Regions from separate parts of the Cronobacter malonaticus LMG 23826 genome, predicted to be linked through region 1. Evidence: predicted binding sites of a transcription regulator. Region 1 holds the regulator's gene; the other holds the start of a gene.
The links. Region 1 encodes PhoB, which activates phosphate uptake and scavenging genes when phosphate is short. Its sites were predicted from a motif close to CTGTCATAAAACTGNCNNAT; they were not measured.
Positions count from the first base shown of each region.

Region 2: a site for PhoB is predicted at 5,099-5,118, ahead of pstS (phosphate ABC transporter substrate-binding protein PstS). Genes of this name have one in related genera too.

Region 1 is NZ_CP013940.1:3,077,959-3,084,720, forward strand. It holds gene proY (proline-specific permease ProY) at 1-170, opposite strand, end outside; gene brnQ (branched-chain amino acid transporter carrier protein BrnQ) at 241-1,560, opposite strand; gene phoR (phosphate regulon sensor histidine kinase PhoR) at 1,959-3,272, opposite strand; gene phoB (phosphate response regulator transcription factor PhoB) at 3,295-3,984, opposite strand; gene sbcD (exonuclease subunit SbcD) at 4,183-5,397, shown strand; gene sbcC (exonuclease subunit SbcC) at 5,394-6,762, shown strand, end outside.
Region 2 is NZ_CP013940.1:4,124,916-4,131,677, reverse strand. It holds gene AFK66_RS19335 (alpha/beta hydrolase-fold protein) at 1-232, opposite strand, end outside; gene phoU (phosphate signaling complex protein PhoU) at 375-1,100, opposite strand; gene pstB (phosphate ABC transporter ATP-binding protein PstB) at 1,159-1,932, opposite strand; gene pstA (phosphate ABC transporter permease PstA) at 1,983-2,873, opposite strand; gene pstC (phosphate ABC transporter permease PstC) at 2,873-3,832, opposite strand; gene pstS (phosphate ABC transporter substrate-binding protein PstS) at 3,972-5,012, opposite strand; gene AFK66_RS19305 (hypothetical protein) at 5,211-5,537, shown strand; gene AFK66_RS19300 (hypothetical protein) at 5,582-6,199, opposite strand; gene glmS (glutamine--fructose-6-phosphate transaminase (isomerizing)) at 6,279-6,762, opposite strand, start outside.

The DNA of each region.
Region 1 (6,762 bases):
ATATACGCCGCCACGCCGCCGATAATGTAAGCCAGCAGTACGCTCGGGCCGGCCATTTTGATGGCGTCCGCCGAGCCGTAAAACAGGCCGGTGCCAATCGCTGAACCCAGCGCCATAAAGCGGATGTGTCTTGTACTCAATCCGCGCTTGAGCTTGTTCTCGTTTTCCATCTTTCCAGTACCACGTCATACAATAAAAAACCACGGAGCCAGGCCCCGTGGTTCAACAATCAACCGACGATCAGTGAGCGGTGGTTGTCACGCTCCGTCCGGCCGCACGATCCCAGAGCGCCGCCGCCAGCGTAATCGCAACGGTCGGCAGCAGCCAGGCCAGCCCCTGATCCGCCATCGGCAGTTTCTGAGTCCAGGCCGGAAGGATACCGCTTATCGCCGAGGCTTTCACCCCATCAATCAAACCAAACAGCAGACTGACCGCCATCGCCGGGGCGATAACACGGCCCGAATTATGCCACCAGCCGCGGGTGAAGCTCAGCACAACAAGTGCGATACACGGCGGATAGATGGCCGTCAGCACCGGAATGGAGAACTGAATCAGCTGGCTTAAGCCAAGGTTCGACACCACCATCGAGAAGAGACCCAGGATAAACACCAGCGTGCGGTAAGAGAGCGGCAGGTACTGCGCGAAGAACTCGGCGCAGGCGCAGGTCAGGCCGACCGCCGTCACCATACACGCGAGGAAGATCAGCGCCGCCAGCAGGAAGCTACCCGCGCCGCCGAAGGTATGCTGAACATAGGCATGCAGAATCGCCGCGCCGTTAGCGGATTGATCCACCAGCGTCGCGCTGTCAGAACCGAGACGGAACAGCGCCAGGTAGAGCAGCGTCAGGCCGACGCCCGCCATCAGGCCCGCGAAAATGGTGTAGCGCGTCAGCAGGCGAGAATCAGACACGCCGCGTGAACGCGCCGCGTTGACGATAACAATCCCGAACACCATCGCGCCGAGCGTATCCATCGTCAGATAACCATTCACGAAGCCGTTAGAAAACGCCGCTTTCTGATAGGCGTCTGTCGCCACGCTGATATCGCCCGCCGGCCAGACAATCGCCGCCACCGACAGCACCACCAGCGCGATGATTTTCAGCGGGGCCAGGAAGTTGCCCACGGTATCCAGCAGTTTGCCCGGATAGAGCGACACCAGAATCACCAGCGCGAAATAGACCAGGCTGTAGATGAGCAGCGGCAGCGCGCCGTCGCCGGTGAGCGGCGCAATGCCAACTTCAAACGACACGGTCGCGGTGCGCGGCGTCGCGAACAGCGGCCCGACGGCCAGATAACACACCGTCGCCAGCAGAATGCCCGCGACGCGGCCAATCGGATGGCTCAGGCTGTCAACGCCACCGCCGACTTTCGCCAGCGCCACCACGGTCAGCACAGGCAGACCCACGGCGGTAATAAGAAAGCCGATCGCCGCCGTCCAGACATGCGGACCGGCCTGCAAACCAACCATAGGAGGGAAAATGATATTGCCCGCGCCGACGAACAGCGCAAAGGTCATAAACCCCAGTGCGATAATGTCGCGCGATTTTAAACGATGGGTCATAAGATTTACTGCCTGTGGATGTGGTGTTGAAATTGAATAATTTTTTACCGCCAGTCACCTGACGAAAACGCGGCTATTTGCAGAGCTGACAGCGGGATATGCTTCCCGATTACGCTGGCGAAGAATTGTTTTTCGATTTACCAGGTAAAAACAGTCGGTCTGGCAATAGCAGGGGCGCAATTTAAACGCTTATAACGTTTAAAGGCAAGACGGGATCGTAAAACCAGACCTTTATGCCAGATCTAAGTTTCAGGGTAGTGATAAAATCTGAAATCGTAAAAAACCTCCGGCGATTCGCGCGAGCAAAAAAGCGTCAAACGCTGAAAAAAACGTTCAGAGGCGGCGAAAAAATGAATAAGGCCAGCTTATGGCTGGCCCTGGAAAGAAAGGTTGACGAACTAAATGTCAGAAAGCGCTTTAGCGGGCGCGGAGACAATTAATCGCTCCGGCAGGAGGAACGAAAACGTGGTGCCTTTGCCAGGCGTACTTTCAATCTCCAGACGCGCATCGTGGTGCGTCAGCGCATGTTTCACAATCGCAAGCCCCAGCCCACTCCCGCCTGTCTGGCGCGAGCGCGCCTTATCAACACGATAGAACCGCTCGGTGAGGCGCGGAATATGCTCCGCGGCAATCCCTGGCCCGGTGTCCGCCACGCTAAAGCGCGCCCCGTTCGCCACGTGCTCCCAGCGCACGGTGATGTGCGTGCCCTCGGGCGTATGGTTGACCGCGTTATAGACCAGGTTTGAAATCGCGCTGCGCAACTGCTCGTCATTGCCAAGCACTTTGAGCTGCGGATCGACCTCAAACGTAAAAGTATGCTTCTGCTGGCTCAGCGTCTGCGCTTCGCGCTCCACCACCCGCAGCATCATCGGCACGTCGATGGTTTCGTTAAGCTGCATCGCGGGCGCCGCCTCGATTTTCGAGAGCGTGAGTAGCTGTTTCACCAGCCCTTCCATGCGGTAAGTCTGCTCGCGCATAGTGTGTAGCGCTTTTTCCCGCAGCGGCCCTTCGAGCGTCTGCTCGTGCATCATCTCCAGATACCCCTGCAACACGGTGAGCGGCGTGCGCAACTCATGGCTGACGTTGGCGAAGAAGTTGCGCCGCGCGCCTTCGAGCTGGTGCATCTGCGTGACGTCGCGCGCCACCATTAACAGTTGATCTTCGCTGTACGGCATGACGCGAAACTCAAGATGACGCCCGTTGTTAAGCACCAGATGCAATGGCCGGTTGAACTCCTTGCCGCGCAGATAGCTGGTGAATTCCGGGTAGCGCAGCAGGTTTAAGATGTTCTGGCCGTTATCGTCCGGCCAGCGCAGGCCGAGAAGCTGTTGCGCAAGGCCGTTACACCAGAAGATGACGCCCTCTTCCGTGGTCAGCACCACGGCGTCCGGCAGGGATTCCGCGCCGCTGCGAAAGCGTTTGATAAGATTACCTAGTTCGCGGCGGCGTTTTTTATTGCGCAACTGCATCTGGTGCAGGCCGTAGAGCAGCGGCTCCCAGCTCCCGCTGCCGGGCGGCGGCGTCATGCTGCGATCCACCCACAGCCACCAGGAGAGTCGCAGCAGATTCCAGAAATGCCAGATAAGCAATCCGGTCACCGCCGCCAGTAAAAACCATGCCAGATAGCCGAATATCGCCCCGAGCACCAGCGCCGGGATACAGCAGAGCAACAGCTCCAGCACCAGTCTTTTCCATGACAGCCGTTCCAGCACGCGTCACACTCCTGTTTTGGGTTTAAAAACGGGTTGAGAACCGATAACCCGTACCGCGCACCGTCTGAACCATTCTGTCATGACCACTCTGCTCCAGCGCCTTACGCAGGCGGCGGATATGCACATCCACGGTGCGATCTTCCACATACACATTGGTGCCCCAGACGTTATTCAGCAGCTGTTCGCGGCTATAAACGCGCTCCGGGTGCGTCATAAAGAAGTGTAACAGCTTGAATTCGGTCGGCCCCATATCGAGGGGGTTTTCGCCGGTCATCACGCGGTGCGATGACGGATCGAGGCTTAAGCCCTGCATTTCGATAACTTCATCAACGGCCATTGGCGAGATACGACGCATGACCGCTTTAATACGCGCCACCAGCTCTTTCGGGGAGAACGGTTTGGTAATGTAATCGTCAGCCCCGGTCTCCAGGCCACGCACGCGATCTTCTTCTTCGCCGCGCGCGGTCAGCATCACCACAGGGATCTCACGGGTCAGCGCTTCGCGTTTGATATGTTTAATAAACTGGATCCCCGATCCGCCGGGCAGCATCCAGTCCAGCAGAATCAGATCGGGCCACGGCTCATTGAGTTGATTCACCGCACTGTCATAATCTTCCGCTTCCACCGGCTGGAAGCCGTTTTGTTCCAGTACGAAACACACCATCTCGCGGATAGGTGCTTCATCTTCAACGACCAGAATACGTCTCGCCATGATTCGCCCTGTTAAATAAAGTAAACAGTATGTTATGCGGCGCCATTATGCGTCAGATTTATGACAGATTTATGAAAAAGATGACCGTAAGATGACCTGTCAGCGCAGGCGGTTAAACCCGGCGGCGCGACGAAACAGGACACCCGCCGTACTGGATGTTTATAATCCCCTTCTCGCTTTTTCGCCACAGGGCATCCCATGCGTATTCTGCATACCTCAGACTGGCATCTTGGTCAAAATTTTTACGCCAAAAGCCGCGCCGCCGAACATGAAGCCTTTCTCGACTGGCTGCTGGAGGCAGCGGTTGCGCATCAGGTAGATGCGATTATCGTCGCGGGCGACATCTTCGATACCGGCGCGCCGCCAAGCTATGCGCGTGAGCTCTATAACCGCTTTGTGGTCAAACTCCAGGCGGCGAACTGCCCGCTTATCGTGCTCGGCGGCAACCACGATTCGGTGGCGACGCTCAATGAATCCCGCGAACTGCTGGCCTGCCTCAATACCCACGTTATCGCCAGCGCGCAGCTTACGCCAGAAACGCAGGCCACGCTTTTATACCGCCGCGACGGCGAACCTGGCGCGGTGCTCTGTCCGGTGCCGTTTTTGCGCCCGCGCGACGTGCTGCGAAGCCTTGGCGGGCAGTCGGGCCGTGAAAAGCAGCAGCAACTGCTGGAGGCCATCAGCCTGCACTATCAACAGAGCTATGAGGCCGCCTGCCAGCTTCGCGGCGAGCGTAACCTGCCGATTATCGCGACCGGCCATCTGACCACCGTTGGCGTAACCAAAAGTGACGCGGTACGCGACATTTATATAGGCACGCTCGACGCCTTCCCCGCAGACCGCTTTCCCCCCGCCGATTACATTGCGCTCGGGCATATTCACCGCGCCCAGAAAGTGGCGGGCTGCGAGCATATCCGCTACAGCGGCTCGCCGATTGCGCTGAGCTTTGATGAAACCGGCAAAGAGAAAAGCGTTTATCTGGTGGAGTTTGCCGATGGCAAACTGCGCGACGTCACGGCCCTGCCGGTGCCGGTCAGCCAGCCGCTGGCGGTGCTGAAAGGCAGCCTGGAGTCCATTACCGCGCAGCTCGAACAGTGGCGCGACGCGCCGGACGAGCCGAAAGTCTGGCTCGATATCGAAATCGACACCGCTGAATTTCTGCATGATATGCACCGCCAGATAAGCGTGCTCACCGAAAGCCTGCCGGTGGAGGTCGTTCTGCTGCGCCGCAGCCGCGAAATGCGCGCGCGCGCGCTCGGCACGCTCAGCACCGAAACGCTTAGCGAGCTGGGGCCGGAAGAGGTGTTTGAACGACGCCTTGAACTGGAGGCGTTTGAGGAGCCGGAGAAAGCGCGCCTGCGCACGCTCTTCGCCCGCACGCTGGAGAGCCTGCACGAGGAGGATGAGGCATGAAAATCTTAACTCTACGGCTAAAAAACCTGAACTCGCTGAAAGGCGAATGGAAAATCGACTTTACCGCCGAACCGTTCGCGAGCAACGGGCTGTTCGCGATCACCGGCCCGACCGGCGCGGGCAAAACCACGCTGCTGGATGCCATCTGCCTTGCGCTCTACCACCGCACGCCGCGCCTGAACGCGCTGTCGCAAAGCCAGAATGACCTGATGACGCGCGACACCGCCGAGTGTCTGGCGGAAGTGGAGTTTGAAGTCAAAGGCGTCGCCTGGCGCGCCTTCTGGAGCCAGAGCCGCGCGCGCGGCCAGCCGGATGGCAATTTACAGGCCCCGCGTGTGGAGCTGGCGCGCTGCGAAGACGGCAAAATCGTCGCCGATAAAATCAAAGACAAACTCGACAGAATTGCCGCGCTGACGGGCCTCGATTACGACCGTTTCACCCGTTCGATGATGCTCTCGCAGGGCCAGTTCGCCGCGTTTCTCAATGCCGAAGCCAAAGCGCGTGCCGAACTGCTGGAAGAACTGACCGGTACCGAAATCTACGGCCAGGTCTCGGCACGTATTTTCGAACAGCATAAAGAGGCCCGCAGCCAGCTTGAGAAGCTCGAATCGCAGGCGCAGGGCGTGCGGCTGCTGGACGAAGCGCAGCGGGAAAGCTTAACCACAGGTTTGCAGGCGCTTACTGACGAGGAAAAAACGCTGCTTGCCCGCCAGCGCCAGTTACAGCAAGAGCACCTGTGGCTGACGCAGCGCACCGCGCTTGCCCGCGCGCTCGACGCGGCACGCCAGGCCGCGGCTGCGGCGGATGCGGCGTTACAGGCCGCCGCCCCGGATCTCGCGCGGCTTGAAGCGGCGCTACCGGCGGAAAAACTGCGTCCGGCGTGGCTGCGCTGTCAGGAGCTGGAAACCACCCTTGCCGCCACCGGTCGCCAGCATGAAGAAGTAAGCGTTCGCTTACAGGAAAGCCAGCAGCGCCGCCGGGAGATCCGCCAGGCCGCCGCGCAACAGGCGCAGGTGCAGACGGCGGAACTCACGCAACTCGGCCAGTGGCTGACGGAGCATGACCGCTTTCGCCTCTGGAGCAGCGAGCTCGCAGGCTGGCGCGCGGTGCTGGCGCATCAAAAACGCGACCGCGACCAGCTCCGCGCGCTGAACGAGACGCTCGACGCCACCCGCCGCAAGCGAGACGCGCTGCCGGACGCCGGGCTTGCGCTCTCGCCGGAGGACGCCGCGCAGGCGCTGGCGCAGCTTAACGAGCAGCGCCCGCTGCGCCAGAAGCTTTCAACGCTCCAGTCATCCTTTGCGCCCCTGACGCGCCGTAAAGCGCGCCTGCAGGAGACGAACAGCGTCCTGCAAACGCAGATCC
Region 2 (6,762 bases), 1.0 Mb from region 1:
AGCTCCAGACGCCATTCGCCTCTTTGCGCATCTCATGGGACACCTGGCTGTCCACCGTCGCGCCGAGCACGACCGCCACGCGCTTCGCATCGGGCGCGAACAGGCGGAAGGTAATGGATTTATCCGGGTTGACCTGCGTGATGTAATGACTAACCGGAATAGACGGATCGGGCATGGCCGGCAGCGGCGCGCTGAAGGCGGATAAACTGACGCAACCAATCACGGCTGCCATCGCGAGAGCGGTACGGGAAGGTAATTTCACGGATTCATCCTTTTATAACGGGCTCGGTAACCCCTTATAGTATTGAGTAAAATCCGCAAAAGGGGCGACGCGCGCCCCAAAATTGCCCTCGCGCGCGGCGAGGGCGGCAGGCTTATTCTTTCGGATCTTTACCGGCGAGCAGTTTATCCAGCTCGTCGCCGCCCACGTGGCGGAAATCCTGGCCCTTCACGAAATAGAAAATGTATTCGCAGATATTCTGGCAGCGGTCGCCGATACGTTCGATAGATCGGGCGCAGAACAGCGCGGTCAGGACGCTTGGAATGGTGCGGGAATCTTCCATCATATAGGTCATCAGCTGACGCACGATGCCTTCATATTCCTGGTCGACTTTTTTATCTTCGCGATAGATACGTACCGCTTCGTCGAGATCCATACGCGCGAAAGCGTCCAGCACGTCATGCAGCATCTGGACGGTATGACGGCCGAGCGACTCCAGGCTCACCAGCAGCGGCTGGTGCTGGTGCGAGAATTTCTCAAGCGCGGTACGGCAGATTTTATCCGCCACGTCGCCGATACGCTCAAGCTCCGCGATGGTTTTAATGATGGCCATTACCAGACGCAGATCGCTCGCGGTCGGCTGGCGCTTGGCGATAATGCGCACGCAGGCTTCATCGATCGCCACTTCCATCATGTTGACCTTTTTATCGCCGTCGATAACGCGTTTGGCCAGTTCGCTGTCCTGGTTGTGCATGGCGGTGATCGCATCGGAGAGCTGCTGCTCCACCAGCCCGCCCATGGTCATCACCTGGGTGCGAATGTATTCCAGCTCAGCGTTGAACTGACCGGAAATATGTTTATTCAGATTCAGATTATCCATTTAGCACTCCACATGCCCGATAAATTCAAAAGCGGCCCACATGAGAAATCCGGGCATATCAACCGTAGCGACCGGTAATGTAGTCTTCGGTCTGTTTCATTTTCGGCTTGGTGAAGAGATCGTCGGTGTTGCTGTACTCGATCAGCTCGCCAAGGTACATAAACGCCGTGTGATCGGAACAGCGCGCCGCCTGCTGCATGTTATGCGTCACGATAACCACGGTGTAATCCTGCTTAAGCTCAGTGATAAGCTCTTCGATACGGCCTGTGGAGATCGGGTCCAGCGCGGAACACGGTTCGTCCAGCAGCAGCACTTCCGGGCGGATAGCAATGCCGCGGGCGATACACAGACGCTGCTGCTGACCACCGGAGAGAGAGTACCCGCTCTGGTGCAGTTTATCCTTGGTTTCGTTCCATAATGCGGCTTTAGTCAGCGCCCACTGCACGCGCTCGTCCATATCGGCGCGGGAGAGTTTCTCAAACAGGCGCACGCCAAACGCGATGTTGTCGTAAATCGACATCGGGAACGGGGTCGGCTTCTGGAACACCATGCCCACTTTCGCGCGCAGCAGCGCGATATCCTGGGAGTGGTTCAGAATGTTTTCGCCATCCAGCAGGATTTCGCCTTCCGCGCGCTGCTCCGGGTAAAGCTCAAACATTTTGTTGAAAGTACGCAGCAGCGTGGATTTACCGCAGCCAGACGGGCCGATAAACGCGGTCACTTCGTTTTTGGCGATATCCAGGCTGATGTTTTTCAGGGCATGGAATTTCCCGTAGTAAAAGTTCAAATCGCGAACCTGAATCTTGCCCGGGGCCTTATTAACCATACTCATCTCAATCGTTTTCCTTATCCGGCGTCGCGAAACGCCACGCCGTCAAAAAATTAACCGTGTTTACGTTTGGCGAACAGCACGCGCGCCAGGATGTTCAGCAGCAGTACGCAAAGGGTGATAATCAGCACGCCTGCCCAGGCCAGCTGTTGCCATTCGGCAAACGGGCTCATGGCGAATTTGAAAATCGTCACCGGCAGGTTGGCGATAGGCTGCATCATGTCCGTGCTCCAGAACTGGTTGGAGAGCGCGGTAAAGAGCAGCGGCGCGGTTTCGCCCGCGATACGCGCGACCGCCAGCAGCACGCCGGTCAGGATGCCCGACACAGAAGCTTTAAGCGTAATGGCGGAGATCATCTTCCACTTCGGCGTGCCGAGCGCGTAGGCCGCTTCACGCAGGCTGTCCGGCACCAGCTTGAGCATGTTCTCAGTGGTACGGATAACAATCGGCACCTGCAACAGCGCCAGTGCAATCACGCCCGCCCAGCCGGAGAAGTGTTCCATCTGCGCCACCACGATGGTGTAGACGAACAGCCCGACGACGATAGACGGCGCAGAAAGCAGAATGTCGTTAATAAAGCGGATAATTTCCGCGAGAAACGACTTGCGGCCATATTCCGCAAGATAGATACCCGCAAGGATACCCAGCGGCGTTCCGATAACCGTCGCCCACAGGATCAGCAGACCGCTGCCCGCCAGCGCGTTCGCAAGGCCGCCACCGGCGGTATTTGGCGGCGGTGTCATCTCGGTAAAGAGCGCCAGGGACATGCCGTCAAACCCGCGCGATACCGTGGATATTAAGATCCAGATAAGCCAGAACAGGCCGAACGCCATCGTCGCCATCGAGAGCGTCAGCGCGATGCGGTTTTTCATGCGGCGCTTCGCCTGCATTTTGCGGCGGGATTCCGCAAGCTCCGTGGTGTTTTGCAGTTCCATCGTCGCCATTAGCGCGCCCCCTCGTTTTTCGCCAGACGCATAATCATCAGCCTGGAGATAGCCAGCACGATAAAGGTGATCACAAAGAGGATCAGGCCCAGCTCCATCAGCGCCGCCACATGTAGCCCGGATTCCGCTTCGGCGAACTCATTCGCCAGCGCCGAGGTGATGCTGTTGCCCGGCATGTAGAGCGACGGGCTGTCGAGCTGGTAGGTGTTGCCGATGATAAAGGTCACCGCCATGGTTTCGCCGAGCGCGCGGCCAAGACCGAGCATGACGCCGCCAATCACCCCATTTTTGGTGAACGGAAGGACGATACGCCAGATAACTTCCCAGGTGGTGCAGCCGATACCGTAAGCCGACTCTTTCATCATCACCGGGGTTTGTTCGAACACATCACGCATAACCGCGGCGATGTACGGAATGATCATGATGGCGAGAATGACGCCCGCCGCCAGGATGCCGATACCGAACGCCGGGCCTGAAAAGAGCGCGCCGATAAACGGGATCGCAGAAAGAACGTTGCCGACCGGCTCCTGGAAATAGGTCGCGAACAGCGGGGCGAAGATAAACAGCCCCCACATGCCATACACAATACTCGGGATAGCCGCCAGCAGTTCAATAGCGATACCCAGCGGGCGCTTCAGCCAGCCAGGCGCCAGCTCCGTCAGGAACAGCGCGATGCCAAAGCTTACGGGAACCGCTATCAGCAACGCGATAAACGAGGTCACAAGCGTGCCGTAAATCGGCACCAGCCCGCCGTAGATATCATTAGGGGCATCCCACTCTTTGGTCCAGAGGAAGGAAAAACCAAATTTCTGGATGCTTGGCCAGGAGGAGAAGATAAGGGAGACGATAATGCCGCCCAGCAGCAATAGCACAATCAGCGCAGCCAGACGAACCAGCGCGCTGAAAATCATATCGCCCTTTTTACCGGGGGGGTTAAATACAGGCTTGGTGGCAGCCATATTTCACTCTTCAGTTAAACTCTGTTTTGAATGATGCCCGGCAGCGTGATGCGTACCGGGCCTACAAAAAACAGCATGTTACCGGATTTTTGTAGGGCGGATAAGCGAAGCGCCATCCGCCATCATCGGTAAATCTCGATCAATACAGCGCTTTGCCGCTGCTGTCTTTAACGTTGGTCTTCCATGCGGCGCGAACCTGCTCAACCACGCTGTCCGGCAGAGAGGCGTAATCCAGGTCATTCGCCTGTTTCGCGCCTGACTTGTAGGCCCAGTCGAAGAACTTCAGCACTTCGGCGCCCTGCTCAGGTTTCTTCTGCTCTTTGTGAACCAGAATGAAGGTGGTGGAGGTGATGGGCCACGCGTCGTCGCCTTTCTGGTTGGTCAGATCCTGCGCGAAGGATTTGCTCCAGTCAGCGCCTTTGGCGGCGTTGGCGAAGCTCTCTTCGGTCGGCGCGACCGGTTTGCCGTCAGCGGAAACCAGTTTGGTGTAGGTCAGGTTGTTCTGCTTGGCGTACGCGTACTCCACGTAACCGATAGAACCCGGCAGACGCTGTACGAACGCGGCGATACCGTCGTTGCCTTTACCACCGAGACCGGTCGGCCAGTTAACGGTAGAGCCAGAGCCGATTTTGGATTTCCACTCGTCGTTCACTTTCGCGAGATAGCTGGTGAAGACGAAGGACGTACCGGAACCGTCAGCGCGGCGCACCACGGCGATATTCTGAGAAGGCAGTTTTTTGCCCGGGTTCAGTTTGGCGATCGCCTCGTCATCCCACTTCTTGATTTTGCCAAGGTAGATGTCGCCGAGGGTTTTGCCATCCAGCACCAGCTCGCCAGACTTGAAGCCCGGCAGGTTAACCGCCAGCACCACGCCGCCGATCACGGTCGGGAACTGGAAAAGACCTTCTTGCTGTAATTTTTCGTCAGAAAGCGGCGCGTCAGAAGCACCAAAATCAACCGTGTTAGCAATGATTTGTTTAACGCCACCGGAGGAGCCGATACCCTGGTAGTTTACCTTGTTACCCGTTTCTTTCTGGTAGGTATCCGCCCATTTGGCATACACCGGCGCCGGGAATGTTGCGCCCGCGCCAGTCAGACTTGCTGCCGCGAAAGCGGAAAAAGCGCTCAGAGATAAGGTCGCGGCGACAACAGTTGCGACGGTGGTACGCATAACTTTCATAATGTCTCCTGCTGGTGTTCGTAATTTATTGTTTCGTGGCTACGGTGAGCAAAGTAGGACAGTTTGGTGACAGATAAATGTACGAATTATGACAGTTTTATGACAATGAAAAAGATGCAGAAATGTCTTACTTAACTTTCTGAATAATAATGCTTTTATAATTCCGCAACCCGCCCGTCATTTATAAGGATAGCCGTAATGATAAAAAAAATGTCACTTTTCGCCGCTGCATCAATACTTACTTTTTCATCAATAAGTTATGCCGCGCCGGTTCAACTGGATGACCACAGTACCCGTATTCACGGCGCGCCGGTGACGATATTCACCAGCGATGGCGTCGTGGCACCGTCTAATGTCGATATCTCAGATGTGGAAAAGGCGGTTGAGGCGTATAAGCGCAAAGAGCAAAACCGCTATTCGGACGACAGAAAAGATAGCGATCTGGAAAATCGCGTGCGGGCGCTGGAGCAGGAAAATGACAAACTGTCCCGTGAGCTGGATGATTTAAAACGCAAGATTAAATAAGCGATGCGCTCCCTGTATAGCGACAGGCAGGGAGCTTACTCATTTTATCGGTCAGGCTCATCGCGGTGTTTTGCCCGTTTTAAGGCGCGTTTTTCCGACGGTCGCTGAAGGGCTTTAGTATGAGCGCGTCGCATTTTATTCGCGAGACACCAGCGAACCAGCCTGAACATCTCCTCACTGTTCATCATTCGCCAGGCGGCCCACACCAGCAGCGCGCCTGCGCTCCAGCAGAGCCAGAACACACCGGAAAGCGGACACAGGATCAATCCGGCAGCCAGCGTTACCAGGCTTAACGCCGCATGGAAAAACGCGCTGTAGAGAAACAGCTGCAAACCGCGGTGCTGCCCTTTTTCTATCATCAACATCACGAGTATCAGCAATACCAGCCAGATAGCCCCTGCAAGTATCCACAGCACAGAAAAAGCGGGCCGCAGCGCGGCGAGATTGAGGACGGCACTTAACACCATGGCATAGACGCACCCCACCGGCACTCGCCAGAAACGGCGCGAGCCGATGATGCGGACATCGGGCAGATCGTGGCGCTCGGCCATTCTAAGTTTGAGCTTATGCAGCCTGCGGTGGGCGATATCGTCATCCACCTCTGCGCTGTAGGTGATGAGCTGATAAAACCGCGTACCGGCGAGCAAGCGCTTTAGCGACATAACATCCCTTTCCGTGACGTTAAAAAAAAGAGGCTGCCTTCCGGCAACCTCTTCAGAGCATAACACGCGCGAGAGCGCGTTATTCCACCGTAACGGATTTCGCCAGGTTACGCGGCTGGTCAACGTCGGTGCCTTTAATCAGCGCGACGTGATAGGCCAGCAGTTGCAGCGGAACCGTGTAGAAGATCGGCGCGATAACTTCTTCAACATGCGGCATCGGGATGATGTTCATGTTGTCGCTGCTGCTGAAACCAGCATCCTGATCGGCGAAGACATACAGCACGCCGCCACGAGCGCGGACTTCTTCGATGTTGGACTTCAGTTTTTCCAGCAGTTCGTTGTTCGGCGCCACCACGATAACCGGCATATCGGCGTCAATGAGCGCCAGCGGGCCGTGCTTAAGCTCGCCCGCCGCATAGGCTTCGGCGTGAATGTAGGAGATCTCTTTAAGCTTCAGCGCGCCTTCAAGCGCGATCGGGTACTGATCGCCGCGACCCAGGAACAGCGCGTGGTGCTTGTCGGAGAAGTCTTCCGCCAGCGCCTCGATGCGTTTGTCCTGAGAG